Regions from separate parts of the Kitasatospora sp. MMS16-BH015 genome, predicted to be linked through region 2. Evidence: riboswitches for the same ligand, from Rfam matches in the RefSeq annotation. Region 2 holds a riboswitch; each other region holds the start of a gene.
The links. A riboswitch is a leader RNA that binds a small molecule or an ion and turns the genes downstream of it on or off. The one in region 2 is predicted to bind thiamine pyrophosphate.
Positions count from the first base shown of each region.

Region 1: linked by a shared signal. The riboswitch ahead of thiO (glycine oxidase ThiO) and the one ahead of CFP65_RS18305 (cytosine permease) in region 2 are both predicted to bind thiamine pyrophosphate.
Region 3: linked by a shared signal. The riboswitch ahead of thiC (phosphomethylpyrimidine synthase ThiC) and the one ahead of CFP65_RS18305 (cytosine permease) in region 2 are both predicted to bind thiamine pyrophosphate.

Region 1 is NZ_CP025394.1:2,236,535-2,245,919, reverse strand. Features, by position in the region: gene CFP65_RS09615 (sulfite oxidase-like oxidoreductase) at 1-121, shown strand, start outside; gene CFP65_RS09610 (hypothetical protein) at 136-726, opposite strand; gene pknB (Stk1 family PASTA domain-containing Ser/Thr kinase) at 758-2,479, opposite strand; gene CFP65_RS09600 (RDD family protein) at 2,529-3,173, opposite strand; gene CFP65_RS09595 (thiazole synthase) at 3,235-4,032, opposite strand; gene thiS (sulfur carrier protein ThiS) at 4,037-4,237, opposite strand; gene thiO (glycine oxidase ThiO) at 4,243-5,403, opposite strand; TPP riboswitch at 5,398-5,512, opposite strand; gene CFP65_RS09580 (NAD(P)/FAD-dependent oxidoreductase) at 5,590-6,783, shown strand; gene CFP65_RS09575 (Rv2175c family DNA-binding protein) at 6,911-7,276, shown strand; gene thiE (thiamine phosphate synthase) at 7,276-7,911, shown strand; gene CFP65_RS09565 (TetR-like C-terminal domain-containing protein) at 8,029-8,700, shown strand; gene CFP65_RS09560 (MAB_1171c family putative transporter) at 8,711-9,385, shown strand, end outside.
Region 2 is NZ_CP025394.1:4,228,237-4,237,621, reverse strand. Features, by position in the region: gene CFP65_RS18325 (bifunctional DNA primase/polymerase) at 1-311, shown strand, start outside; gene CFP65_RS18320 (DUF5926 family protein) at 543-1,532, opposite strand; gene CFP65_RS18315 (ATP-binding protein) at 1,672-2,214, opposite strand; gene CFP65_RS18310 (glycerophosphodiester phosphodiesterase) at 2,470-3,249, opposite strand; gene CFP65_RS18305 (cytosine permease) at 3,331-4,695, opposite strand; TPP riboswitch at 4,690-4,826, opposite strand; gene CFP65_RS18300 (S1C family serine protease) at 5,013-6,638, shown strand; tRNA gene CFP65_RS18295 (tRNA-Ser) at 6,725-6,812, shown strand; gene CFP65_RS18290 (DUF6204 family protein) at 6,870-7,229, opposite strand; gene CFP65_RS18285 (GNAT family N-acetyltransferase) at 7,271-7,891, opposite strand; gene CFP65_RS18280 (transketolase C-terminal domain-containing protein) at 8,114-8,617, shown strand; gene CFP65_RS18275 (3-deoxy-7-phosphoheptulonate synthase) at 9,137-9,385, shown strand, end outside.
Region 3 is NZ_CP025394.1:4,514,852-4,524,236, reverse strand. Features, by position in the region: gene CFP65_RS19585 (hypothetical protein) at 1-852, shown strand, start outside; gene CFP65_RS19580 (NUDIX hydrolase) at 855-1,388, opposite strand; gene CFP65_RS19575 (hypothetical protein) at 1,641-2,006, shown strand; gene CFP65_RS39050 (hypothetical protein) at 2,073-2,219, opposite strand; gene CFP65_RS19570 (hypothetical protein) at 2,385-3,119, shown strand; gene CFP65_RS39045 (hypothetical protein) at 3,224-3,370, opposite strand; gene CFP65_RS19565 (hypothetical protein) at 3,435-3,788, opposite strand; gene CFP65_RS19560 (hypothetical protein) at 3,866-4,267, opposite strand; gene thiC (phosphomethylpyrimidine synthase ThiC) at 4,634-6,442, opposite strand; TPP riboswitch at 6,438-6,566, opposite strand; gene CFP65_RS19550 (hypothetical protein) at 6,708-6,914, shown strand; gene CFP65_RS19545 (flotillin family protein) at 7,055-8,494, shown strand; gene CFP65_RS19540 (VC0807 family protein) at 8,581-9,222, opposite strand.

The sequences.
Region 1 (9,385 bases), 2.0 Mb from region 2:
GTACATGCGGGCGGACCGCCGGGGCTTCTGGGAGGAGCGCGGCTACCACAACCTCGCCGACCCGTGGGCGGAGAAGCGTTACTCCTACCAGGAGGAGCCCGGTGACGGGCCGCTGCGGTAGCCGCGCCGGGCGGCTCAGGCCTTGAACGGGTTGGCCGTCACGTCCACGATGCCCTTGCGCAGGTCCGTGGTGCCGTAGCTGTTGAAGTGGACCAGGCAGGCCAGCAGCAGGACCCGGTCGATCCGCGGGTCGTGCACGGTGACGGTGTAGCTCGCCCGCACCCCGGCCTCGCGGGCGAACTCGAAGCCCGCCGACTCGGCCGAGCGGTAGCGCATCTCGAACCTGAGCGCCGCGTCCACCACGCCCCAGTCGAGCACCGGCAGCGTGCGGCGGGCCTTGTTGGCCAGCCCGACCGGCTCGCCGGTCAGCGGGGCCAGGCCCGCCTGCGCGAAGGTGAACAGGTCGTGCCTCCAGGACCTGCTCTCGTGGTTGACCTCGCCGATCCGGGAGCGGTCCGGGGCCAGCGCGAAGAAGGTGCTCACGTACCCCGCGAGCCGGTCGAGGCCGGGGCCGGTGCGCACCTCGTAGAGCTGGGCGTGGTCGTAGGCCGCTTCCTTGTGCATCCGGGCCACCGGCTCGGCCTGCCCCGGCACGTGCAGCAGGAAGGTGGTGTGCGCCCGGCCGTAGTCGAGGGAGACCGTGAACTCGGTCAGCTGCTGGATCACCGGACCACAGTAGCGGAGCATTCGAACGCCCCTAGAACAGGCTGAAGTCCACGTCCACCGGGCTGCCCTGACGGAGCGGCTGGCCCGCCGCCGGGGTCTGGGTCTTGGCCTTGCCGAGGCTGATGGTGTTGAGGCCGGTGACCCGGAGCTGGAAGCCGGCGTCGGAGAGCGCCTTCGCGGCGTCCTCGCGGGTCATGCCCTTCACGTCCGGCACCGGGGTCATCCCCTTGCTGACCGTCAGGGCCACCGCGGAGCCGACCGGGAGCGGGGCGCCGGTGCCTGGGGAGGAGGAGATCACGTCGCCCTCCTCCACGGTGTCGCTGTACTCCTCGTCCACGGTGCCCGCCGTCAGGCCGGCCGTGGTGAGCGACTTCTCGGCCTCGTCCTGGGTCAGGCCGGTCAGATTGGGCACGGCGATCCGCTGCGGGCCCTTGGAGAGGGAGACCTTCACCGGGTCGCTCTTGCGCACCCGGGCGCCGACCCCCGGGTCGGTGGCGATCACCTGGCCGGTGGGCACCGTCTCGCTGAAGTCCTGGGTGAACACCCCCTGCAGGCCGGCCTGGTCGAGCGTGGCCACCGCCTGGTCCTCGCGCTGGCCGAGCACGCTGGGTACCTGGGTGTAGAGCGCCTCGGAGAGCACGTAGGTGGTGCCGCCGACCAGGGTGAGCAGCACCGCGAGCACCACGCCCCAGACCAGCGGGCGGCGCGAGCGGCGGCGCCGGGGCGGGCGCTCGGGCAGCGGCTCGTCGAACGGGCGGGTGATCAGCAGCTCGGGCGGCAGCTGCTGGACGGTGGTGCGGGTGAGCGCGGCGGTCAGGGCGGTGGTCGGCTCGGTGGTCGGGTGCACCGGGGTCGGCCGGAGCGAGGCCGGCGGCTCGGCGTCCAGCTGGGCCGGGGTCAGCGCGCGGCGGGCCCGCTGGAGCGCGGCCAGCAGGGCCACCGCGTCGTGCGGGCGGCCCTGCGGGTCGCGCGCCGTGGCGGCGGCGACTATCGCGTCCAGCTCGGGGGCCACCGTCGGGGTGGTCCGCGAGGGCGGCGGCACGTCCTCGTGCAGGTGCTGGTAGATCACCTGCACCGGGTTCTCGCCGGTGTGCGGGCGGGCGCCGGTCAGCAGCTCGTACAGCAGGATGCCCGCCGCGTAGACGTCCACCCGCTGGTCGGTCTCGCCCTCCGGGCGGATCTGCTCGGGGGCCAGGTAGGCCACGGTGCCCAGCACCGTGCCGGCCGTGCCGGTGCTGGTGCGGGTGGAGTCGTCGAGCACCCGGACCAGGCCGAAGTCGGCCACCTTGACCAGGCCGCCCTCGGTGATCAGCACGTTCTCCGGCTTCACGTCCCGGTGCACCAGACCGGCCCGGTGCGCCGCGCCGAGCGCCGCCAGCACCGGCTCCAGCACGTCCAGCGCGGCCCGGGCGCTGAGCGCGCCGCGGTCGCGGAGCAGGTCGCGCAGGGTGCGGCCGGGCACGTACTCCATGGCCAGGAAGACCCGGCCGCCGTCGGTGCCCTGGTCGAAGACGTTCACCACGTTCGGGTGGGCCAGCCGGGCCACGGCCTTGGCCTCGCGGATGAAGCGGGCCGAGTACTCGGCGTCGGCCGCCAGGCCCGGGTGCATCACCTTGACCGCCAGCACCCGGTCGAGCCGGGTGTCGGTGGCCCGGTAGACGGTGGCCATCCCGCCGGTCGCGATCAGCTGCTCGACCCGGTACCGGCCGTCCAGGAGGGTGCCGATCAGGGGGTCGTGCAGCGAGGTGTCCATCCGGACATTCTGGCAGGCCCGGCCGCGGTGGCCGCCGCCCGGACACGGGTCAGCGGCGCAGGTACTCGTAGGCCTGGCTCTGCCGCACGTCCTCCCAGCCGGGCAGCGCGGTGGCGGCCACCACGGTGCCGGCCAGCCGGTCGGCCAGCGAGCGGCGGCCGGGGAAGAGCACGGGCAGCGCGTTGGCCCAGAACCCCGCGATGGCCAGGGCCCAGCAGAAGATCGCCACCACCACGGAGCCCTGGGCCAGCGCGGCCAGCGCGATCGAGATCAGCGCCACGTCGGCCACCGTGGTCACGGCGGCCCGGCCCGCCGCCCGGCCCTTCCCCAGCACGCCGACTTCAGCGGGCAGCACCTGCAGGCCGAGCGCCAGCTTGCCGAGGGTGCGGCGGCCGTAGCCGAGGCAGAGGAACTGGTAGAGGAAGGTGCAGACCACCAGCGCGGCGAAGCCCTGCTGCACGTCGCGCACCGCGCTGTGCCAGAGCGAGCGGCCGAGCTGCTCGCCGGTGCGCAGGTAGTCGCCGTGCGAGGTGAGCAGCCCCCAGCCGCCCTTGGCCGCCAGGCCCGGCACGTCGGTGACCAGCGCCCCGATCCGGTGGAAGGTGAACACCGCCAGCAGGCAGGCGAGACCGATGACCAACGCGAAATCGACCAGCCAGGCCAGCCCGCGCCTGCCCATCCCGAATACCGCCACGTGCTCCCCCTACAGCGTGCTGATCGCGAACCCGGTCAGCTTAGAGGGGCCGTGCAGGGGCTCAGAACGCCGGGCGTTCGCGGTGGTCCAGGTCGGCCCGGCCGGCCATGGTGGAGGAGGCCTCGGCGTGGAAGCGCTTGGGGATCCGCCCGGCCCGGTGGGCCAGGCGGCCCGCCTCGGTGGCGTGCCGCATCGCCTCGGCCATCAGCACCGGGTGCTGGGCCCTGGTCACGGCCGAGGCCAGCATCACGGCGGCGCAGCCCAGCTCCATCGCCAGCGCCACGTCGGAGGCGGTGCCGGCGCCCGCGTCCAGCACCACCGGGACACCTGCGTTCTCCACGATCAGCTGGAAGTTGTGCGGGTTGCGGATGCCCAGGCCCGAGCCGATCGGGGAGCCCAGCGGCATGATCGCCGCGCAGCCCACGTCCTCCAGCTTGCGGGCCAGCACCGGGTCGTCGTTGGTGTACGGGAGCACGGTGAAGCCGTCGTCCACCAGCGTCTCGGCGGCGTCGAGCAGCTCGATCGGGTCGGGCAGCAGGGTGCGCTCGTCGGCGATCACCTCCAGCTTGACCCAGTCGGTGCCGAGCGCCTCGCGGGCCAGCCGGGCGGTCAGCACGGCCTCCCCGGCGGTGAAGCAGCCGGCCGTGTTGGGCAGCACCCGGATCGAGTTGCGGGCCAGCACGTCGAGCACCGAGCCCTGGGTGGCGGCGTTGATCCGGCGCATCGCCACCGTGGTCAGCTCGGTGCCGGAGGCCCGCAGGGCCTGCTCCAGGATCTCCAGGCTCGGGGCGCCGCCGGTCCCCATGATCAGGCGCGAGGTGAAGCTCGTGCCGGCGATGGTGAACAGGTCGTCGGCCATCGGTTCAGCCTCCCTGGACGGCGGTGAGGATCTCGACCCGGTCGCCCGCGTCGAGGGTGGTGGTGGGCCAGGCGCCGCGCGGCACCACGGTCTCGTTGAGCGCCGCCGCCACCCCGGTCGGGGCCTTGCTCAGCGCGGCGACCACCTCGGCGAGGGTGGTCGCGGGGGCCACCTCGCGGGGCTCGCCGTTGACGGTCAGGGTGATGGTGTTCATCGGGCGGCCTCGGGGGAGCTGAAGCGGGCGGGGGAGAAGGGCAGGGCGAGCTCCGGCGTGCGGCCGGTGGCGAGCTGTTCGGCGATCAGGTCGGCCGTCACCGGCGTGAGCAGCACGCCGTTGCGGTAGTGGCCGGTGGCGGCGGTCAGGCCGGGCAGGGCGGTGGGGCCGAGCAGCGGGGCGTTGTCCGGCGAGCCGGGCCGCAGCCCCGCGCCGGTCTCCACCAGCGGCAGCTCGGTCAGCCCCGGGACGAGCTCGTGCGCGTCCCGCAGCAGCTCGTACACCCCGCCGGCCGTCACGGTGGTGTCGAAGCCCTGCTCCTCGCTGGTCGCCCCGATCACCAACTCCCCGTCCGCGCGCGGCACCAGGTAGATGTGCTGCCCGCGCACCACGGCCCGGAGGTTGCGGGAGAGGAAGGGCGCGTACGCGGGCGGGATCCGCAGCCGCAGCACCTGCCCCTTCACCGGCCGCACCGGCGGCAGCACCCCGGCGGGCAGCCCGGCCAGCAGGTGGCTGCGGCAGCCGGCGGCCAGCACCAGCTGACCGGCCGTCAGCGTGCTCCCGTCCGCCAGCCGGACCCCGGTGGCCCGGCCCCCGGTGACCAGCAGCTCGGCGGCCTCGGCCCGGTGGAGGCGCACCCCCGCCGCCGCGCCCGCCGCGAGCAGCGCCCGCGCCAGCCGGCGGCCGTCCACCTGGTGGTCCTCGGCCACGTGCAGGCCACCGCGGACGCCCGGGGCGAGCATGGGCTCCAACTTGCGGCACTCGCGGCCGGTGAGCCACTCGGAGGCGAGGCCGAGCCGCCCGTGGAAGGCGTGCAGCTCGCGCAGCTCCTCGCGGTCGTCCGCGTCCAGCGCCACGGCCAGCGTGCCGGTGGCCCGGTAGCCGGTGTCCAGGCCGGTGAGCTCGGTGAGCTCGGCGGCGAAGGCCGCGTACCGCTCGTTCGAGGCCATGCCGAGCCGGAGCAGCGGCTCCTCGTTGTACTGGAGCTCGGTGACGGGGGCGAGCATGCCCGCCGCGACCTGGACGGCTCCGCCCCCCGGCGCCGGGTCCAGCACGGTGACGGCGAGGCCCCGCTGGGCCGCCCGCCAGGCCACGGCCAGGCCGATGACGCCGCCGCCGACCACCAGGACGTCCGGTGCCGATTCTTCGCGTGCCACAGTCAGGCTTCTCCCTTCGCCGGAATGACCCGGATCAGGTTCGGACGGTCGCAGGCCGTACCAGCCCGCCTCTCAGCCCGGTCACGCCCGGGCTCCCGTGATGTCGGAACCCCCTCACCTTACGCCGGTCCGCTTTGTGCCCGAAGACGCGTACGAGGCGTGGACACCCCTCGGTAGGGTGACGGCGTGGCTGAGCTGACTGAAGCGGGACGGGTGGTCGTCGTCGGGGCCGGGCTGGCGGGGGCGCAGTGTGCGCTGATGCTCCGGCAGGGCGGCTGGCGGGGGTCGATCACGCTGGTGGGGGAGGAGCGGCACGCGCCGTACGACCGGCCGCCGCTCTCCAAGGACGTGCTGCTGGGCAAGCGGGACACCACCACCTTGGACATCGACTGGGCCGAGTACGGGGTCGAGCTGCTGACCGGCCGCCGGGCCACCGGGCTGACCCCCGGGACGCTGCACACCGACGGCGGCGACCTGCCGTACGAGGCGCTGGTGATCGCCACCGGCTCCGTCGCGGTGCCGCTGCCGGGCGCCGAGGGCGGCCACGTGCTCCGCACGGTGGAGGACGCCCTGGCGCTGCGCCCCCGGCTGGTGGCCGGGGCGCGGATCGCGCTGGTCGGCGCGGGCTGGATCGGGGCCGAGACCGCCACGGTGGCCCGGCAGCTGGGCTGCGAGGTGACGGTGGTGGAGGCCGCGCCGGTGCCGCTGGCCGGGGCGCTGCCCGTCGAGCTCGGGCTGCGGCTGGCCGAGTGGTACGGCGAGGCCGGGGTCTCGCTGCGCTGCGGGGCGGCGGTGGCCGCCGTGGAGCCGGGCGCGCTGCTGCTCGCCGACGGCAGCCGGGTGCCGGCCGACGAGGTGGTGGTGGGCATCGGCGCCCGCCCGGCCACCGGCTGGCTCTCGGGCGGCCCGGTCGGGCTGGACCAGCGGGGCGCGGTGCTGGTGGACGAGCACCTGCGCACCGACCTGCCCGGCGTCTGGGCGGCCGGCGACTGCGTCTCCTACCCCTCCGCCCGGGCCGGCCGGCGCCTCACCGTGCAGCACTGGGACCACGCGCTCCAATCCGGCCGGGCGGCGGCCGCCTCGGTGCTCGGGGCGCCGGAGCCCTACGACCCGGTGCCCTACTTCTGGTCCGAGCAGTTCGGACGGATGGTCCAGTACGCCGGGCGGCACGCGGAGGCCGACCAGGTGGTCGAGCGCGGCGGCGAGGACGACGCGGCCTGGTCCGTGCTCTGGCTGCGGGCCGGGCGACTGATCGGCCTGCTCGCGGTGGACCGGCCGCGCGACCTCAACCAGGGGCGCAAGCTGATCGGCAGCGGTGCCGAGCTGGACGCCGCGCTGGCAGCCGACCCGGCGGTGCAGCTCAAGGCCTGCGTGCGGTGAGGCCGGTTGTGCGGTGAGGCCGGCTGGGCGGTGAGGCCGGCTGGGCGGTGAGGCCGGCTGGGCGGTGAGGTCGGCTGTGCGGTGAGGTCGGGCGGGGGCGGCGCGGGGCTGTGGCACCCTGTGCAGTGTGAGTGAGATCGAAGCGAAGATTGAAGCCCTTGTCCCCGCCTGGCTGCACCTGCCGGACATCGCCGAGCAGTGGGGCGTGTCCATCCTCGAGGTGCGCGACATGGTGCGCGCCAAGCAGCTGATCACCGTGCGGCGCGGGCCGAACAACACGCTCCAGGTGCCGGCCGCGTTCATCGACGAGACCGGCCCGGTGAAGCACCTGGTCGGCACCCTGACGGTGCTGCGGGACTGCCACTTCACCGACCAGGAGATCCTGGAGTGGATGTTCACCGAGGACCCGACCCTGCCCGGCAGCCCGATCCAGGCCCTGCGGGAGAACCGCGGCACCGAGGTCAAGCGCCGCGCCCAGGCGGAGCTGATCTGATGGCCGAGGCGCGGGCGCAGCTCGCCGACGCCCTGCTCTACCTGTGCACCGACGCACGGCGCGAGCAGGGCGACTTCGCCCAGTTCCTGGACGCCGTCTACGCGGGCGGGGTCGACATCGTCCAGCTCCGCGACAAGGCCCTGGAGGCCAAGCAGGAGCTCGAGCACCTGGAGATCCTGGCCGACGCGGCCCGCCGCCACGGCAAGCTCTTCTCGGTCAACGACCGGGCCGACGTGGCCCACGCGGCCCGCCCGCAGGTGCTCCACCTCGGCCAGGACGACCTCCCCGTCCCGGCCGCCCGCGCCATCCTCGGCGAGGAGATCCTGATCGGCCGCTCCTGCCACGCCGAGTCGGAGGTCGACACGGCCCTGACCGAGCCCGGCGTCGACTACTTCTGCACCGGCCCGGTCTGGCCCACCCCGACCAAGCCCGGCCGGCACGCTCCCGGACTGGACCTGGTCCGCTACGCGGCGGCCTCCGGCACGGACCGGCCCTGGTTCGCCATCGGCGGCATCGACCTGGACAACCTGGACGAGGTGCTGGCGGCGGGCGCGACCCGCGTCGTCGTGGTCCGGGCCATCACTGCTGCCGAGGATCCGGGAGCAGCTGCGGCGGCTCTTCGTTCAAAGCTCTGACCACGGGGGCTCGGGGAACTGCGAGGGCATCCCCTGGGGCGTGTACTCGTCAAGGAGTGCACGCCCCTTCGCATGCCCTCGCAGTTCCCCGAGCCCCTGAAGAATTACCCTTGTCGCATGAATGTCATAAAGGCGACAGCACGTCAACTGTTGGGGACAGTGGGGGCGGGGCAGCTCTCGCTGGAGGGGGTGGCGACAGCGGCGGGTCTGCCGTTGGCCGAGGTGACGGCAGTCTTCCCGCACCGGGACGACCTCCTCACCGCCCTCCTGATCGACGCGTACAACGCCTCCGGTGAGGCGATGGAGCAGGCCGACGATCCGGCGGCTCCGGCCGGCGAGCGGCTGCTCGCCGTGACGCGGGCGCTGCGGGCCTGGGCCTTCGCCAACCCGGGGGAGTTCACCCTGGTGTACGGCTCGCCGGTGCCCGGCTACCACGCTCCGCAGACCACCGTGCCGCCGGCCTCGCGGACGCCCGCGGTGCTGGCGGGGATCGTCCGGGGCGCGCTGATGGCGGGCGAACTCAAGCCGCCGGCCCGGCCGTTGACGGGGGCCTCGCTGCTGCTGCCGGAGGCGGTGGAGCTGTTCGGCGGGGCGCCGGAGGGGCCGTTCGCGGACCTGATCGAGCGTGGGATCGTGTTCTGGAGCAGCCTGGTGGGGCTGCTGGTCTTCCAGGTGTTCAGCCGGACGCACGACAGCGTGCGTGACGAGACGGCCTTCTTCGACTACGCGGTCGCGGTGGCGGCGGAGTCCGTCGGCCTGACCGTGATACCCGCCGAGACGACGGGCTGAGCACGGCACCTTGAACCTGACCAGAACGCTCTGTTTCGTCATCGCGGCGCTCTCCTCGTACGCCGCCCTCGTCTACCGGCTCGGGCAGGTGCGCCGCAGCTGGCGGGACGGCGCCTACCGGGCGCTGCTCGTCACGCTGGTGCTCCAGTGCCTGACCTTCACCATGGGTGCGATCGCCATGGGCGGGGGCGCCTTCCTCGGAGTGGGCAACCTCGCGATCCTGATCATGCACGTGGCCGCGGTGGCCTTCTGCGTCAGCGCGCAGGTGATCCTGCTGCGGTGGGCGCTGGACGCCGAGGAGGCGGCCCGCCGGGGCAGGTACTGGCTCTGGGCCGGGGCGGTGCTCTCGGTGCTGCTGGTGGTGCTGTTCTTCGTGGCGGACGGCTCCGGCCGGCCGGCCGAGGACTTCAACAGCGGCAGCGGCAGCCCGCTGGTGCTCACCTACCTGCTGGTGTTCATCCTCTCCCAGGCGGTGCCCTGCCTGACCATCTTCCGGCAGTGCGCCGCCTACCTGCGGATGACCGAGAACGCCTCGCTGCGCCAGGCGCTGCGGATGCTCTGGGTGTCGGCCGGGATCCTGTTCCTCTACTGCTCGGCGCGGACGGTCAACATCCTGACCGCGGCCTCCGGGGTGGACATCGGGCTCTGGCAGCTGGCCTCGAACCTCTTCAGTGCGATCGGCATC
Region 2 (9,385 bases):
TCCGGCTGCACGGGGTGCCGATCGGGCCGGTGCTGGCCACCCCCACCCGGTACGTGCTGCTGGTCGCGCCGTACACGCTGGAGGAGTTGGGCGAACTGCTGGCCGAGCAGGCCTGGGTGCCGGGCTCGCTGCGCTACCACGGGCCGGACGGCTTCCTGGTGCTGCCGCCCTCGCGGACGGGGGCCGGGCCGGTGCGCTGGCTGCGGCCGCCGGTGGAGGAGCGGCCCTGGCTGCCCCAGGTCGCCACGTTGCTGGGGGCGTTGATCGCGGCCAGTACGGCCACCTCGGGCGGCAGTCGGCTGGCGTTCTGAACGCGCCGGCGGGCGGCCGGCGGAGCAAGGAATTCCGGAAGCGACAATGTCCGGCCTTGGCCGGACATGAAAAGATCCGGCCGCTGGCGACGGGGGATGCACCAGCGACCGGATCGTTTAAATGGTAACAAAGATCCGCGTCCGAGCCAATTTGTCCATCGGGCTCGCGACCTGGCCCTTTTCACCATCGGCCGGAAATGTGACCGGAGTCACATTTCCGGCGAACGGGGCTCAGTTCAGGGTGACCTGACGGTTCACCAGGTTGGCCCGGGCCCGGCGCTCCTCGGCCGTGAGCGGGCTGTCGGCCAGGCCCGCGAGGGTCTCGGCCAGGCGCTCGGCGAACTCCGCGGCAGGCTTCTCGCACTCGTCGGCGGTCATCTCCGAGGGCAGGTCCCAGACCGGCACGGTCAGGCCGTGCGCGCGGAAGGAGCCGACCAGGCGGGTGTCCGCACCGAGCGAGGAGCGGTCGGCGGCGGTGAGCCGGGCCAGCGCGTCGAGCAGCTGCTCCTCGGGCACCGTCATGACCCAGCGCAGGTGGTTCTTGTCGGCGGCCTTGCACCAGTAGGCGTGCGGCACGCTGGAGATCTTCTCGGTCGGGATGGCCGAGGCGTTGGCCCGCTCCAGGGAGGCGGCCACCTCGCCGGTGGCGCTCTCCGCGTCCTCCAGCCAGAACTCGAAGCCGGTGTGCACGGCGGGGGTGAACTCGGCCGTCAGGTCCAGGAGTTCCTGCAGGCGGCGGCCGCCCGGGGCGGTCCGGCGGGCGGCCACGGGGGTACCCGGCTCGGTGGCCAGGGCCAGCTCCAGCGCGTCGCCCAGGTCGCGGCTCAGGTCGCCGGAGGAGGACTGGGTCTGCAGGCCGAGCAGGATCGAGCCGTCCTGGCGGCGCAGCGCCGGCCAGGCCAGCGGCAGCACGGTGGCCAGCGTCACCGAGGGCACCTCGCCGACGGCGCCCTCCGCCACCCCGGCGGCCAGCGTCAGCGGGACGGTCGCGGCGGGCACCAGCTCGCGCAGCGCGACCCAGTCGGCCTCGCCCGGCAGGCCCTCGAACGGGCGGTGCACCAGCTCCTGCACCGCGTGGGCGGCCTCCCGGCCGTGGCACGCCTTGTACCGGCGGCCCGAGCCGCAGGGGCAGTCCTCCCGCGCGCCGACGACGGGGATCTCACCCGAGGTCACGGGGGTGGACTGGCGCTGCGGCGACTTCTTCGCGGCCTTCTTGGCCATGGTGCGGCTCTCCCGGGGACGAGGACACTTGCTCCGGGCAGCCTATAGAGGTTTCCGGGCTCCGTCCGGCCTCCGAGCGGGTGTGCGAGCCGTCGGGGCGCGTCACCGCGGGCCGCCGACCGGGCTGGTGTGCGGGCCGTCAGGCGCTGCGCGCCTCGGTGCCCTCGTGGGCCCCGGTGGTGGCCAGCGCCGCCCAGACGGTGACCTGCCCCGGCGCGTCCCGGACGCCCCAGTCACTGGCCAGCCGCCCGACGATGCTCAGGCCGCGGCCGCCGCGCGAGGTGAGCGAGGGCCGGGCGGGCACCGGCCGGGTGGCCGAGCCGCCGTCGGTGACCTCCAGGGTCAGCGAGCCGTCCCGGTGCATCTGCCAACTCACCAGCACTCCACCGGATTCCCACTCCCCGTCCGCGCACGGCGCGGGCCTTCTGGTGGGCGAGTGCGCCCCCACCAGAACTGCGCCGGGAGCGTCCAGATCGAGATCGCAGAGGCGCCCGAGCGGACGCGCGTAGCGACAGGAATTGCTCAGCAGCTCGGAAAGGATCAGTACGGCGTCGTCAATGACCGTGTCGGGTATCGCGCGGTCACCCAGATCACGGCGCAGCCGCCGCCTGGCGACCCCGACGCTGGCGGGCCCGTGCGGCACGGCCAGCGTCGATGTAGCCGGCACCTCGTGCGCCACCATCAGTGCCACCCCCGGACCTCCTTCAGCGATTACCGAGGGATGGATGCCCCTGGAGAATGCGTCGGAAACGAGTGCCGGGCGATCGCTACGCGACAATTACGGGCGCCGCAACTCACGGTGCGCAAATGGTGATTCCTTGCTCACGTACGGTTGTGAAAGGTGACGTAATTCGCCACGCTCCGGTGGTGCGCGCCCCCTCTACCACGCCCGCGTACGCCAATTGCGCAGCCCCGGGCGGGGCGCACAAGCCGCGCGCTAGCGGCCCAGCTGGTCGAGGACCTGGCGGGGGCGGTTGGTGATGATGGCCTCGACGCCGAGTTCGAGGCAGAGCTCGACGTCGGCGGGCTCGTCGACGGTCCAGACGTGGACGCGGTGGCCGGCGGCACGCAGGTTGGTGACCAGGGAGGGATCGGCGCGGACCAGGTCGATGCCGGGGCCGGCGATCGGGGCGCCGCCGGGGAGGCGGCGCAGGCGCCCTAGCAGCGGGAGGCGGCGCTCGAGCAGGTAGACCGTGGGGACGGCCGGGGCGGCCTGGCGGACCCGGCGGACGGCCAGCTCGGAGAAGCTCATGATCCGGACCTGGGAGGTCTCGGGGGAGGCGGGGAGCAGGTCGTACTCGCCGAGCATCCGCAGCAGTGCGGCCTCCAGCCGGCCCGAGCTGCGGATCGGGTGCTTGGTCTCGATGGCCAGCTCGACCCGGCGGCCGGCCTTGACCGTGAGGTCGAGCAGCTGGGCCAGGGTGAGCACCGGCTGCGGGCCGGAGCCGGTCTTCCAGGAGCCGAAGTCCAGCTGCTCCAGCTGGGCCAGCGTCATGGTGGAGACCACGCCGGTGCCGTTCGAGGTGCGGGCCACCGTCCGGTCGTGCACGCAGACCAGCTGCTCGTCGGCGGTCAGCCGGACGTCGCACTCCAGCGCGTCCGCGCCCTCCTCGATCGCCCGCGCGTAGGCCGCGAGGGTGTGCTCGGGCTCGGCGGCGGAGGAGCCGCGGTGTGCGACGACCTTGACGGTCGAGCGCTCGGGCAGCACGGGCGGCATGGCGGGGAGGTCACGGGTGTCCACCCCGCCACCATACGAGCCCGACGGTGAACGCCGGGCCAACGTACGGGGAGGGTGTGGTTACCGCTCGGTAGCACCGCTCGGGCGGAGCAGCGTGAGCAGCCAGGTGGCCAGGGCCGGGACGAGGAAGCCGAAGAGCGAGGCCGAGCTCCACTCCTGCGGGGTGAAGTGCAGGGTCTGCTGGGCCGAGGTCCAGAAGTCCGTCCACCAGCCGGCGATCGCGGTGGGGGCCAGGTACTGGTAGGTGGCGAAGCCGAACGCCCAGGGCAGCAGCATCGACCAGCGGGCCGGGGCGTCCTGGTCGAGGTTCCAGCCGCGGCGGCCGGCGCCGAGGAAGTAGTCGACAGCGAGCACGGCGAGCAGCGGCACGAAGACCGAGCCGATCAGGCCGAGGAAGGCGTAGTAGGAGTCGGTGAACTCCTGGATCTGCAGGGCCAGCGCGGTGACCAGCACGCCCACGCCGCCGGTGAGCAGCCGGCGGTCCACCTTCGGCAGCAGGTTGTGGATCGACATCGCGGTCGAGTACACGTTCGCGAAGGACTGGTCGGACTCGCGCAGCACCAGGACGAGCAGGAAGGCCCAGCCGGCCGCCACCCCGGTGAAGGAGTCGAAGATCTTCGAGGAGTCGCCGTGCGACTGGAGCAGCGCGATCAGGCCGAGCACGTAGCACCAGACCTGGGCCAGGGAGTACCCGGAGAAGGTGCCCCAGAAGGAGGCGGCGGCGGTGCGGGAGTGCCGGGTGTAGTCGGCGGCCAGCGGCACGAAGGAGACCGAGACGGCGATGATCGCGTCCGTCGCGTGCAGGAAGCCCTTCCAGTTGCCCGCACCCGGGTCGGGGAAGCCCTGCCGGCCCAGCTGGACGGTGAACCAGACCATCGCCACACCGACCGCGAAGGCCACGTACTTGCGCAGCACCGCGATCGAGCCGAGCGGCCAGATGGTCAGCGTGGTGGTGAGCACCCCGGCGAGCAGCACGAAGAGCCAGCGCCAGCCCTGGGTGCCGGCCACGGTCTGCGCTCCCATCGCGATGACCATGAGCTCGTAGACGCCCCAGCCGATGCACTGGGCGATGTTGAGCACGGTCGGCAGGTAGCTGAGCCTGGTGCCGAACAGGCCGCGCAGCACCGCCATCGCCGGGGCGCCGGTGCGGGCGCCGATCACGGCGGCCACCCCGAGCATCGCGGTGCCGATCGCGGTGCCGACCAGGATGGCCGTCACGGCGGCGGTGAAGGAGAGCTCGGAGCCGCTCTCGCCGAGCACGGTGGCGGCGCTGGTGAAGCCGATCAGGCTGACCCCGAGGTTGCCCCAGAGGGCGAACTGGCCGCCGAAGCCGAGGGTGCGCGGCGGGGCGGTGTCGAGGGTGAGGGGGGCCTCCGCGTGCTTCGTGACGGGGGCGGGGGCATCGAGGGGCGGGGCAGCCGTCATGGCCTTGTCTCCCTACGCCGGCATTACCCGGACAGGTTCGAGCGGTCAGCGCTCCCTCGACGCCCCTCGGACGGGTACGGTCGAACAGCGCACTCTCAGCCTGGTCGGTCCAAGCTCCCGCGTGTCAGTTTGGAGCGCCAGGGTAGCGGCCGGGGCGGCGAAGGCCAAGGCCAGGGGGCGCTCCGGACCTGCTCCGGGGGTGGTCTGTCGGTGACCCGTAAGGATTCTTATGACTTCTTCAGGGGGCTTCTTACGACAACCGAATCGGGGATGAGAAAAACTATGGGCCAAGGTCCTGTCAGCTATGGAGGTCGTCCGTGAGCACCGAGCAGCCGAGTTCCACCGGGCCGGAGGAGCGTTCCTCCGCCGGTGAGGGGGCAGTGGAGCCGACCGCTGACGCGGTGCCGGCGCCGGCGGAGTCCGCGCCGACGCTCTCCTTCGACAAGCCGGCCGCCCCGGCCGCGCCGTCCTACCTGGACGCCCCGCCGCCCTCGGGCCCGCCGTCCGCCGGGCCCGCCCCGGCCGCGGCGCCGCAGCCCGCCGCCGCGCCCGCTCCGGCGAACCCGTACGCGGAGCCCGCCGCGCCCGCTCCGGCCGCCGCCGCGCCCGCCAACCCGTACGCGGCGCCGGCCGCGCACGCCGAGCAGTCCTACGCGGCGCCGGGCGCAGCCGAGCAGCAGCCGTACGCGGCGCCGGGCGTGCCCGAGCAGCCGCACCACCCGTTCGGGGCCGGCCAGCCGCTGGGCGGCTGGGGCGGTCCGGCGGCCGGCCCGCTGCCCGGGGCCGACTACCCCGGTGCGCCGGTGGCCGCGCCGAAGAAGAAGCGCGGCGGGCTGATCGCGCTGGTCGCGGCGGTGGCCCTGGTGGCCGGCATCGCCGGTGGCGCGATCGGCGTCGGGGTGAGCGACAACGGGGGCTCGGGCAACTCCGGGTCGAGCCGCACCAGCACCACGATCAGCGTGGGCGACTCGCAGAAGATCTCCGACCGCGCGCCGGACTCGGTCGCGGGCATCGCCGCCAAGGCGCTGCCGAGCACCGTCACCATCAAGGCCTCGGGCTCCCAGGAGTCGGGCACCGGCACCGGGTTCGTCTTCGACACCGAGGGCCACATCCTGACCAACAACCACGTGGTGGCCCCGGCGGCGAACGGCGGCAAGCTGACCGTCAAGTTCTCCGACGGCTCCTCCTTCTCGGCCTCCGTGGTCGGCCGGGCCCAGGGCTACGACGTCGCGGTGATCAAGCTGGACAACCCGCCCAAGGACCGGCTGGTGCCGCTGCCGCTGGGCGACTCGGACCGGGTCGCGGTCGGCGACCCGACCATCGCGATCGGTGCGCCGTACGGCCTCGAAGGCACCGTCACCACCGGCATCGTCAGCGCCAAGGACCGCCCGGTGGCCTCCGGCGACGACAACGGCGCGCAGAACTCGTACATGAACGCGCTGCAGACCGACGCCTCGATCAACCCGGGCAACTCCGGTGGCCCGCTGCTGAATTCGGCCGGTGCGGTGATCGGCATCAACTCGGCGATCCAGTCCAACACCGGTGGTGCGGGCGGCCGGGCAGGCTCGATCGGCCTCGGCTTCGCGATCCCGATCAACCAGGCCAAGCGGGTCGCCCAGGACCTGATCAAGACCGGCACTCCGGTCTACGCGATCTTCGGCGTGCTGCGCAACGACGACTACAAGGGCGACGGCGCCCAGATCCAGACCGGCCCGGTCCAGGGCACCCCGGCCGTCACCCCGGGCGGCCCGGCCGACCAGGCCGGCCTCAAGCCGGGCGACATCATCACCAAGCTCGGCGACCACCCGATCGACAGCGGCCCGACCCTGGTGAGCGAGATCTGGACGTACAAGCCGGGCGACAAGGTCGACGTGGAGTACACCCGCGACGGCAAGCAGGCCAAGACCACCATCACCCTCGGCGAGCGCAAGGGCGACAACTGACATCCCGAGTGACATCCCGAGGCTGACGCTCGGCCCGTAACCGAGTGCACCGAACCCCGCCGGACCCGTTAGGCTGACCTCCGCCAGGAGAGCTGCCCGAGCGGCCTAAGGGAACAGTCTTGAAAACTGTCGTGCGGTGACCCCGCACCGTGGGTTCAAATCCCACGCTCTCCGCAGAGAACGACCCCTGACCGGGGCATCCGGTCAGGGGTCGTCGCCGTTCGGGGGCGGTCAGCCCTCGGCGGCGGCGCGGGCCTGGCGTTGGCGCTTGCCGAGGGCGGCCAGGGAGAGGTCCTCGGCCTGGCACTTGAGCTGCTTGTAGCCGTAGCCCCGGTCGGTGAGCCAGAGCTCGGCGGCGGTCTGGGCGCGCATGGTGGCGGCCACGATGTCCTCCTCGGCCTCGCCGTGCTCCAGGAAGCGGAAGGTGAAGAACGGCCGGGCGGCCAGGTCGTAGCTGAGGTGGCCCTCGGGGGTGAAGGCGGCGTGCAGCACGTCGTGCTCGGCGGCCTCGGCCAGCAGCTCGGCGCGCTGCTCGGGGGTGAGGCCGTCGAAGGAGCCGCGCACGGTCACGCGGAAGGTCCGGTCAGTCATCCGTGGACGATAACCGCCCGTCCGCCGCCCGGCCCAACGGTTTAACCGGCCGGGGGCCATTCGTGGGCCAGCACGGACATCACGGTGGAGTCGTACCAGGCGCCGTCGTACCAGAGGTCGTCCCGCAGCACGCCCTCCGCCACGAAGCCGACCTTCTCGTAGACCCGCCGGGCCCGGGGGTTGAACTCCAGCACGGTCAGCGAGACGCGGTGCAGGCCGACTCGGGTGAAGGCGTGGTCGAGCAGCAGCCGGATCGCCTCGGTGCCCAGACCCCGGTCGCGGCCCTCGGCGGTGAGCAGGCAGCGGAAGTTGCAGCTCCGGTTGCCCTCGTTCCACTGGTTGAGCACCACCTCGCCGACGCACCGGTCGGTGGCCAGCTCGACCACCGCGAGGTCGAGACGGTCCGGCTGGGCGTTCCGCCAGACGCGGAACTCCTCGGCCTGGCCCGGGTCCTGGAGCGGCAGCGGGTCGTCCGGGCCGTGCGTGCTGCCGGTCAGCCGGAGCAACTCGCGGTCCTGGAAGGCGGGGGCCAGCGCGGCCACGTCCGCGGGGACGAAGGGGCGCAGCCGGACCCGCTCGCCGAGCAGTGTGGGCTTGAGCCGGAAGCCTTCGGGGGCAGGGGAGTCAGGCGGGCCGGCGGGGGAGTTCGAGTCGTCGCTCACCGCAGGATTGTCGGAGCTTCAGCGGCGCTACGGCAACCGGATTCAGCATGGCGCGTACCGCGAGAGCGGCCGGGCGCGGGCCCGGGGCAGCTGACGGAGTCGCGGGTGGGGCGTTGCGGGGCGTCGGCCGGGTGCAGGACAGTCGGAGATGCTCAGCGGGCGTCCCCGCCCGCCGTCCAGCCACGCCGTACAGCGTCTTGGAGAGGAGCCCTGAGCCTTCCGATGAGCGCGACGAACGTAGCAGCACCCTCCGAGTGGAGTGACCTGGAGCGCTGCCTGGCCGCCGCCGCGGCGGACGGCGCGACCCGGGGCGGGTACGTGCTGGCGGAGGCCGTCGGCGGGGTGCCCGAGGTGGTCCTGATCGCGACCGGCGGCGAGGAGCCGACGGCCCTGCGGGTGCAGGAGATCCTGGAGCGCGAGGGCATCCCGACCCGGGTGGTCTCGATGCCCTGCGCCGCCTGGTTCGAGGGGCAGGACGCGGCCTACCGGGCGGCGGTGCTGCCGCCGGCCGCGCTCGCCAAGGTCTCGGTCGGGGCCGCCGCCGCGCTGGGCCGGTACGCGATGGCGAGCGAGCAGTCCGGCGCCGTCGGGCTGGGCCGGTGCGGGGTCTCGTCCCCGTACCACGCGCTCTACGAGCAGTACGGCTTCACCCCCGAGTTGGTCGCGGCGCACGCCCGGGCCAGCCTCGCCCAGGCGAGGCGCCGTCAACTCGACTGTACCGACTGACAACTGACGCACCATCCGATGAGCCATCTGTCGGCCGCCCCGCCCGTGACCTCCCCCCGGCACGGCGACTCCCCTTAGTGGCGGCAGGTCAAGGGCCCGACCACCCTCGTCCCCCCGAGGTGGTCGGGCCCTTCGCCGTTCCCGGGTCCGCCGGCGATCTGACGGACTGGGTCGGCGACTTCCCCGGGGACGGGCGACCTGGCGCAGTCGCCCCGGTCGGCCGGTCAGGTGCGGGCACTCTGACGGAACTGTCCGCGGAATTTCCGATAAATACCCGTCCTGCCATATGAAGCCGATTTCCCGGTGGAATTCCCCGGGGGTTGTGCGGGGATCTGGAATTATGGCCCAGCTGACGGAGTTCAGGGCACCTGACGAAGTTTTTTTGACGCCGTTGACCCCCTTCTGAGGGCTATTCAGACTCGGTGAAAGGGAGCCCCGGTGACCATGAATACCGGGCTCTCCGGTGCAATCAAGGCAAGCGCAAGGCAAGTGCAGAATTCGTAACCATGGAGGTTCTGGATGATCAGCGACGCGATTGCGCCGCGGCCGGCAGCCGCCGATTCGGCGCTGCCGGAGGGTGGGATCGACTTCTGGAAGTCGCTCCCCGCCCACCAGCAGCCGGAATGGGAGCCCAGTGACGCGGAGCTCCTCGACGAGATCCGCACCGAACTCGCCGACCGTCCGGGGCTGGTCAGCTCCTCCGAGGTCGCCCAGCTGCGTTCGCTGCTGGCCGAGGTGGCCGAGGGGCGGTTGCAGGTCGTCCAGGCC
Region 3 (9,385 bases), 290 kb from region 2:
CGACGGGACGACGAGCACGGCGGCGAAGCCCTCCGGCCAGCAGTGATCGGCCAACTCAGGTACGTGAAAGGCATACTGCACGACACCGCCGAACCCAACTTCCGCCGGAGCCTCCACGGCATCGCAGCCGAACTCGCACGACTGACCGGCTGGACCTACTTCGACGCACGGCAGTACAGCACCGCTCGGGGATACTTCGTCGAGTCGCTCCGCCTGGCACGCGAGATCGACGACCGCCCGTTCGTCGCCAACGTTCTGGCCTGCCTCAGCCTCCAGGCGACCTACCAGGACCAGGCAAGTGAGGCCATCACGCTCGCTCGGGCCGCCCAGGACAGCGCCCGCATCTCCGGTGGCACTCCCCGGTTGATGGCGATGTTGTCCATGCGTGAGGCGTTCGGCCACGCCACCGAGCACGACCGGGAGGCAACGCACCTTTTGATCAACGAGGCGCTGCACCAGTTCGACCGGATCGACCCGACGGACGACGATCCGGCGTGGGTCCAGTACTTCGACCGCACCAAACTGACCGTTGACACCGGCATCGCCCTCGGACAGCTGGGCGACGTCGACGCAGCCGAACCACTCATCGCCGAGGCCCTACAGGGCGAGACAGCAACCAACCACCGAGGGCGCGCCTTCCACACATTCTGGCTCGCCCGCACTCAACTCCAGCGTCAAGAAGTCGAGTTAGCTTGCGTGACGGCGACGGAAGCACTAGATCTCGCAACGGACGTGGAGTCGCCCAGGGTGCTCGCCCACCTCCAGGAGTTCAGCGAGCTACTGCGCCCCTACCGGAACGCGCCGATCGCCTCGGAGCTGGTCCGCAGGATCGGCGCGTTGGCGACTCGGTGACGTCAGAGGCCGGCCTCATCCAGCAGCAGGTAGAGCACGCCGACCAGCGTGCCGCTGCTGACGATCTCGCGGCGGTCGATCATGCCGCGCAGGTCGGCCAACGGAATCCACTCGATGCGGTCCGACTCGTTGCGCTCGGTCGGCGGCCCCACGTACTCGACCGCGTCGGCCCGGAAGACGAAGTGCTCGGAGTCCGTGATGCCGTTCGCCGGTTGGGCGTAGATGAGCGGCTTGATCTCGCCGGTCTTCCAGCCGGTCTCCTCCAGCACCTCACGCGCGGCGGCCTCGGCCGGAGTCTCGTCAGCTTCGATCAGGCCCATGGGCAGTTCCCAGGCCCACGAGTCGGTGATGAAGCGGTGCCGCCACATCATCAACACCTGCTTCTCAGCGTTCACCAAGGCGGCGACCGCGAGGTGCCGCAGCTTGACCACGTGGTGTTCCCACCGGTGCCCGTCGGGCTGCTCGACATCAGCCAGCCACAGGTTCACCCATGGGTTCTCGTAGATCGGACGTTCCCCGTGGATCTTCCACTGCATCGCGACGGCCCCTCTCGGTGGACCCTCAGCATGTCAGAGACGAGAAGACCGGCACGCCCGTTCCAGCGAATTTGCGTCACCCTGACGAATAGGCGTCCGCGCGCCAGGATGCCGCACTGACCGAATTGTTGCTGGCACCGCTGCCAACCAACTCGCGGCAACAGCCGACCAGTGGCCGGGGGCCGCTGGACTCCCCTCCCATAATGCCGAGTTGACCGCTCGATCGACGGACCTGCCTTGTAGCCTGCAGACATGGCGATCCCACGCGAGCCGAACGGTCGGCCTCTGACCTTGTACACCATGAGCCTCGATAAGGCCCTCGACTACGCAAGAGAGGCCCTGGCTGAGGGACTTAACGTCGAGATCAAGGATATGGATCTGCGCGACACCTTGACCTACCGAACCTTCCAGGAGTCGCCGATTCTGGCCAAGTACTGGGCGGTCGCCGTGACCACAGATGACAGCGCCAACGGCTACCGATCCAAGTCCGCTCATCAGGTTCTCCAGGCGGTGGACATGGTGACGCCCGAGCAATACGGAGCCATCCATGCCGAGGATCTCGTAGCCGTATGCCGCAGCGTCTACTCAACTGGCTCCACGGAAGCTGTCACGACCTGACAGGCCGAAGCGCCGCGCCGGGAACCCCCTCCTGCCTCCCGGTGCGGCGCCGTCCTGGGTCGGCCGTCAGTCGGCCAGGGGGAGGTAGACCCGGTTGCCCTGGGCCGCGAACTCCTCGGACTTGGCCTTCATGCCCTCGACAGCCGCCTCGTCGTACTCCGGCGATGCCGCCCCGGCGCCGAACTTCTCATTGATGGATTTGCTGATCTTCATCGAAGACCACTTCAGGCCGGAACCGGCACATCGGCACCGGCATCGAGAACAACCGGCTGATCACGGTGACGCTGGCCGGCACAGTGACAAGGCCGGTGCCAGCTGTTCCCAGCTCTCGCATCCCACTAACCTCGGTCGCCTCATCCGCGTGATCCAGGGGGACACATGCAGGCTCGTAAAGTACGGTCGCTGTCAGCGGCGATCGCCGCGGTCATGGGAGCACTCATATTGGGCGGGTGCGGAACAGCCCAGCAACCGCACCCTGCGGGGCAAGCCGACCAGTCCACCGCTTCCAGCGGGGCCGCCAAGGTGCCGTTGACCGCTGCGCAGTTGCGAGAGCTCACCTTCAAGGACGGAGAGGTCCCGCAAGCGCACCAAGGCGGGATCGACGTCTCGCTTCCCAGCTTCGGTAGCAGGAGCAGTTCCTCCCCGCCTGTCTCAAACCCCGCTTGCCAAACCATCATCAACATCAGGACAGGTGTCGGAGCATCTGCGGCGGTCCACCAGATCTTCAACTGGAAGGACGACATCTGGCCCGGCGGGTCGATCCTCGCTGCCTATCCGGACGGGTCGGCTCAACGGACTTTCACCCAGCTCAGAGATTCCCTCAGCTCGTGCCGGAGTTACCGGGGGTCCGGCCGCACAGGCGAATTCACAGCAGAGATCCGGGTGGAGCAGGGTCCGCAGGTCGGGGACGAGGCGGTGAGCTTCCGCGAGCTCATCCCCACGAACGTCGGTTCGCCACAGGTTCGGAACGACCAGTTCACTGTGGTGCGCGCCGGAAGCACTATCGCCATCTTCAACATGCTCGATGTCGGTGGGAGTTCGACCTTCCCCCTGGAACTGATCAACAAGCAGGTCCAACGACTCCGGCAGGCGCAGTCCTCCAACGGCGGATAGACCTGTTGTGCGGGCAGCCCCCTACCGCCCACGACAACAGGCAGAGCGACGCGCCGGGAGACCCCCTTCGGCCTCCCGGTGCGGCGCCGTTCTGGGGCTGCCCGTCAGTCGGCCAGCGGGAGGTAGACCCGGTTGCCCTGGGCCGCGAACTCCTCGGACTTGGCCTTCATGCCCTCGACAGCCGCCTCGTCGTACTCCAGCGATGCCGCCCCGGCGCCGAACTTCTCATTGATGGATCGACTGATCTTCATCGACGACAACTTGGGCGCGGAAGCAGCACATTGGGAACTGTCGAACGTCCGAAGTGCTCGGTGGTCACAGTTCAGCCCAGGAGTGTGGCTCCAGATAGTCGTGATACCCCTGGAAGTACCAAGTGGCCAGGTCACTCAACCGCTCAATGCAGGCCCGGTAGTACCTGTCCGGCTCCGGTCTCGGGAATTGGGGGTGTGCGGTCCAGTCCGCCACCCAGGATGGGACGCTGTGAAAGCCTTCAGCCACCCAGCGATCGAGCTGGGTGGCTGCCTGGGTCTGCTCGCAGACGAGCCGCATGGCCCGTTCCAACCTACTGAAGGCCGCCCGGTCCCAGTGCAGGTCACACCGCAGCCGCAGCAGAAAGCTCCCCTCCTCGGCGTCGAACTCCTGGCTCAAGATGGTCAGGCCGGCATCCATGCTCGAGATCATGCCGACCAGCACTGACATATGGCGTCTCGGCCCGCGGCACGTTCATCGCCTCGGCGCCGCCACGGTTACCCGACCGCTGAAATCCGGTTCACAGAGGTCACCCGACAGGTGACCTTGCCACTCACCTGAGCCGTACCACCGGCCGTGTCCTCTGCCTTCTGGCCCGGTCCAAGGTGGTTCTGGAGCGCCGCGCCCTCAGCCACCCGGGTGCCGTTCGCGTCCACGAACTCCACCGAGATGCTGTAGTCCGAAGACTTCGAGCTGTGGTTGACGATCTCCAGCTTGGCGCTGGGGATCGAGGTCGTCGGGTCCACGTCGCAGGAGGTGACCGTCACATCCGCCTCCGGCGGGTGCGCCCCTCCGGTCGACTGCACGCCGCTACCGGTGGAGCTGGGGCTGGTCGGGGACTTCTTGCTGCTCCCCCCGACGGCTAGGACGATGACCACGATCAGCACGACGAGTAGCACGACCGCGCTGAGGCAGCCGACGAGAACACCCCGGCCGAAACGGCGCTTGGGAGGAGCCGGCGGCTGCTGGCTCCAACCTGGCGGCGGCGGCCCGTACGGCGACTGCCCGGGTGGCGGTTGCTGCCCCCACCCCTTGGCCGGTCCCCCCTGTCCATCGGCCGGCTCACCTTCGGGCCGTTCCTGGCCGGACGGCTGCTGATCAGTCATCGATCCGTCTCCCTACGCAGGCGTTGCCTCTCCAGGGAACCGCGCGAACAGGTTCGCCTAAGAACCGACTCGCGGAGACTAAGCCGAACGAGCAAGCCGAAGCGCCGCGCCGGGAGACCCCCTCCTGCCTCCCGGTGCGGCGCCGTTCTGGGTCGGCCGTCAGTCGGCCAGGGGGAGGTAGACCCGGTTGCCCTGGGCCGCGAACTCCTCGGACTTGGCCTTCATGCCCTCGACAGCCGCCTCGTCGTACTCCGGCGATGCCGCCCCGGCGCCGAACTTCTCATTGATGGTTTTGCTGATCTTCATCGAGCAGAACTTCGGGCCGCACATGGAGCAGAAGTGCGCGGTCTTGGCCGGCTCGGCCGGGAGCGTCTCGTCGTGGAAGTCGCGCGCGGTCTCCGGGTCGAGGGCCAGGTTGAACTGGTCCTCCCAGCGGAACTCGAAGCGGGCGTCGGAGAGCGCGTCGTCCCAGGCCTGGGCGCCGGGGTGGCCCTTGGCCAGGTCGGCGGCGTGGGCGGCGATCTTGTAGGTGATCACGCCGGTCTTGACGTCGTCCCGGTTGGGCAGGCCCAGGTGCTCCTTGGGCGTGACGTAGCAGAGCATCGCTGTGCCCCACCAGGCGATCATCGCCGCGCCGATGCCCGAGGTGATGTGGTCGTAACCGGGCGCCACGTCGGTGGTGAGCGGGCCGAGGGTGTAGAACGGCGCCTCGTCGCAGATCTCCTTCTGGAGATCCATGTTCTCCTTGATCTTGTTCATCGGGACGTGGCCCGGGCCCTCGATCATCACCTGCACGCCGCGCTCCCGGGCGATCCGCCCGAGTTCGCCCAGCGTCTGCAGCTCGGCGAACTGCGCCTCGTCGTTGGCGTCCGCGATCGAGCCCGGCCGCAGGCCGTCACCGAGCGAGAAGGTCACGTCATAGGCGGCGAGGATGTCGCAGAGCTCCTCGAAGTTGGTGTAGAGGAAGTTCTCCTGATGGTGCGCCAGACACCAGGCCGCCATGATCGAGCCGCCGCGCGAGACGATGCCGGTCTTGCGGCGGGCCGTCATCGGCACGTACCGCAGCAGCACGCCCGCGTGCACCGTCATGTAGTCGACGCCCTGCTCGCACTGCTCGATGATGGTGTCCCGGTAGACCTCCCAACTGAGGTCCTCCGCCCGGCCGTCCACCTTCTCCAGGGCCTGGTAGAGCGGCACGGTGCCGATCGGCACCGGGGAGTTGCGCAGGATCCACTCGCGGGTGGTGTGGATGTTGCGCCCGGTGGAGAGGTCCATGACCGTGTCGGCGCCCCAGCGGGTCGCCCAGGTCATCTTCTCCACCTCCTCCTCGATCGAGGAAGTCACCGCCGAGTTGCCGATGTTGGCGTTGATCTTGACCAGGAAGTTGGTGCCGATGATGGCCGGCTCCACCTCGGGGTGGTTCACGTTCAGCGGGATGACGGCCCGTCCGGCCGCGACCTCGCTGCGCACGAACTCCGCGTCCAGGCCCTCCCGGAGCGCGATGAACTCCATCTCCGGGGTGACGATCCCGCGCCGCGCGTAGGCGAGTTGGGTCACCGGTACTCCGTCACGTCCACGCAGCGGACGGCGCGGACGGCCCGGGAAGACGGCGTCCAGGTTGCGCAGGTTGCCACCGCGCGGGGAGGTGTGCTTGATGCCGTCGTCCTCCGGCCGGGCCTCCCGGCCGTCGTACTCCTCCACGTCGCCGCGCTGGCGGATCCAGGCGTCGCGCAGCGGCGGCAGGCCGCGCCGCACGTCGGCCTCGAAGGCCTGGTCGGTGTACGGACCGGAGGTGTCGTAGAGCGGGACGGTCTTGCCGTTGGTGAGCTGCACCTCGCGGTACGGGACGCGCAGGTCGGGCCGCGAACCCTCCCGGTACGCCTTGCGCCAGGCGGGCGTCGGGTACCCGGTGGAGGCACTGGTGACAGCGGTCTGGGCAGGGCTGTGCTGTGACTCGGACGTGGTCATGAGACCCTCTATCTCCCTACGCCGGCATTACCCGGTCAGGTTCCTGCGGTCGGCGCAGCAGGTGGATGCAGAGATCCGTCAGCGCCCTCTCAGCCCGGTGCTCCGAGCTCCCGTGTCGTCGGGCGGAATTGCCCGCGACAAGACATCCGCCACCGTAGCGGGCCGGAGGGAGCTGGTCCAGCAGGGTTCCAGCCGTCGGACGGGTGGCAGACTCCGGGCGTGACGACGGGGCCGGCATGACGAAAGGGCTCGCATGACGACGGGGATGATCGGGACCACCGGCCGGGTGACCGGGAGGATCGGCGCGGGCCTGGTGGGGGAGGTGCTGGTGCACGTCCCCGAGCGCGGCGGGACGGAGGCGTTCCTCGCCTACCTCGCGGTGCCCGGCGAGCCGCTGCCGATCGGGAGTCAGGTGCTGGTGGTCGAGTACCAGCCACCACGCACGGTGTACGTCGCGCCACTGACCGCATAACGACCCCGACAACCGGCACCCCGCCCTTCCCAACGGAATCCGACAGGCGCACAATCTCGATCTGCCACCGCGTCCCGCGCAACCCTGCACAACTCGCGCAGCCACGGGACGCCGGTGTGCCCTGAAGGGGGAATCTGCCGATGTTCATCGGCGTTTTGGGCGGCGCCATCGCCGCTGTCGTACTGGTCGTCGTGCTCTTCAAGATGATGTGGCGGGTCGCCGAGCCGGACGAGGCTCTCATCATCTCCGGCTCCAAGCACCGCACCGAGGGGGTCGGCGACGGGCTTGGCTTCCGCATCGTCACCGGCCGGGGCACGCTCGTGACCCCGGGCCTCCAGGTGGTCCGCCGGCTCTCGCTCGACCTCAACGAGGCCGACCTGGACGTCGAGTGCGTGACGTCCCAGGGCATCCCGGTGCACGTCAAGGGCGTCGTCATCTTCAAGGTGGGCGACGACCTGGTCTCGATCGCCAACGCGGCCCGCCGCTTCCTCGGCCAGCAGACCTCGATGGGCCCCCGGGTCCACAACGTCTTCGCCGGCCATCTCCGTTCCATCGTCGGCTCCTTGACGGTCGAGGACATGATCCGCGACCGCGAGCGGCTCACCGCCGAGACCCGGTCCGCCTCCGGCTCCGAGATGGAGAAGCTCGGCCTGATCATCGACTCGCTCCAGATCCAGGAGATCCTCGACCCGACCGGGTACATCACCAACCTGGCCGCCCCGCACGCCGCCGCCGTCCAGCGGGACGCCCGCATCGCGGCCGCCGCGGCCGACCGGATGGCCACCGAGGCCGAGCAGGAGGCCTTCGCCCGCAAGGCCGAGGCCACCCGCAACTCCGGTATCCAGCAGGCCGGTTACCAGGCCGAGCTGGAGAAGGCCACCGCCCACGCGATGCAGGCCGGCCCGCTGGCCCAGGCGGCCGCCCGCCAGGAGGTCGTGGTCCAGGAGACCAAGGTCGCCGAGCTGGAGGCCTTCCGCAAGGAGCAGCAGCTCCAGGCCGACGTCCGCAAGCCGGCCGACGCCCGCGCCTACGAGACCCGCACCAAGGCCGAGGCCGACCGCGACGCCCGGATCTCGGCCGCCCAGGCCCAGGCCAAGGAGACCGAGCTCAAGGCCGCCGCCGAGGCCAGCCGGGTCAAGGTCGCCGCCCTCGCCGAGGCCGAGGCCACCCGGGCCCGCGGTCTGGCCTCCGCCGAGGCCACCAAGGCCACCGGCCAGGCCGAGGCCGCCGCAGCCGAGGCCAAGGGCCTCGCGACCGCCGAGGCCGCCCGCGCCCTCGGTCTGGCCGAGGCGGAGTCGATCAAGGCCCGCGCGGCCGCCCTGGCCGAGAACCAGGAGGCCGTGGTCGCCCAGCAACTCGCCGAGAACTGGCCGGACATCGTCCGGGCCGGCGCCGAGGCCTTCGGCAACGTCGAGCACATGATCCTGCTGAACGGCGCGGAGGGCATGGGCGACATGTTCGCCAAGGCCCTCACCATGGGCGGCACCGGCCTCGGCCTGGCCCGCCAGCTCCTCAACTCGATGAACAGCCAACAGAGTTCACCGACGCCGGTGGCGGAAACCATTCCGATCCAGGAGTAACCACAGCAGGGGCGCGGGGAACTGCGCGATCAACCGTGCACGGAGGTGCATGGCCAGTCGCGCAGTTCCCCGCGCCCCCAGTGGGTTCACGCCACCAGTTCGGCGATCTTCCCGGCGAAGACGTTCCCCACCACCATCGCCAGCACGATCGCACCGACCAGCAGCAGCGTGCTCAGCCAGGCCATCGTCGCCACCGGCAGGGTGTACGCGAGGACGACCTTCGCCACGCACTCCGCGACCAGCGCCGTGCCCCAGACCAGCGTGAACGCCCGCTCGTACCGCCGGAAGAGGGCCCCGCCCGAGGCCCGCTCCCAAGCCGCCTCCTTCTCCGCCTCATCCCGGACGATGAACGGCCGCATCGCCGCCGTCATCATCGGCCGCCCGATCACCACCGAGGCCAGCATGCCGAGGCCGATCACGCTGCTGACCGCACCGTCCTTGGCGATCATCAGCCGGGGGTCGCCGGCCACGGCGGAGAGCGCGATGCCCACCAGGTTGACCATCAGCATCAGCAGGGCCGGCCCGTTCACCGAGCGGTCCCGCCGCAGCTGCGCCACCGTCCGCACCAGCGGCACCACGCTGCTGACCGCGAGCGAGGGCACCAGCCCGAGCCCGAGCACCGAGTGCGCCGCGTAGTACGCGCCCAGCGGCACCGCGATGTCCACCGCCACCGGGCGCAGCGCCGACCAGGGGCCGCCCTGCTGCTGTCCGACCGTCTTCTCGTTCACGCCGATCGCCATTGGTGTCCGCCCTTTCGGTTCCGCCCCGGTGCCGTTCCCGGCCGTGGCTCAACCATCCCGCGAGGGGCCCCACCCGCTGCAGTGCCTACCGTCCGGCAACCCGCATGACGGATGTCACCGGGCACACCGTGCACAACCGAAGACCCCGCCC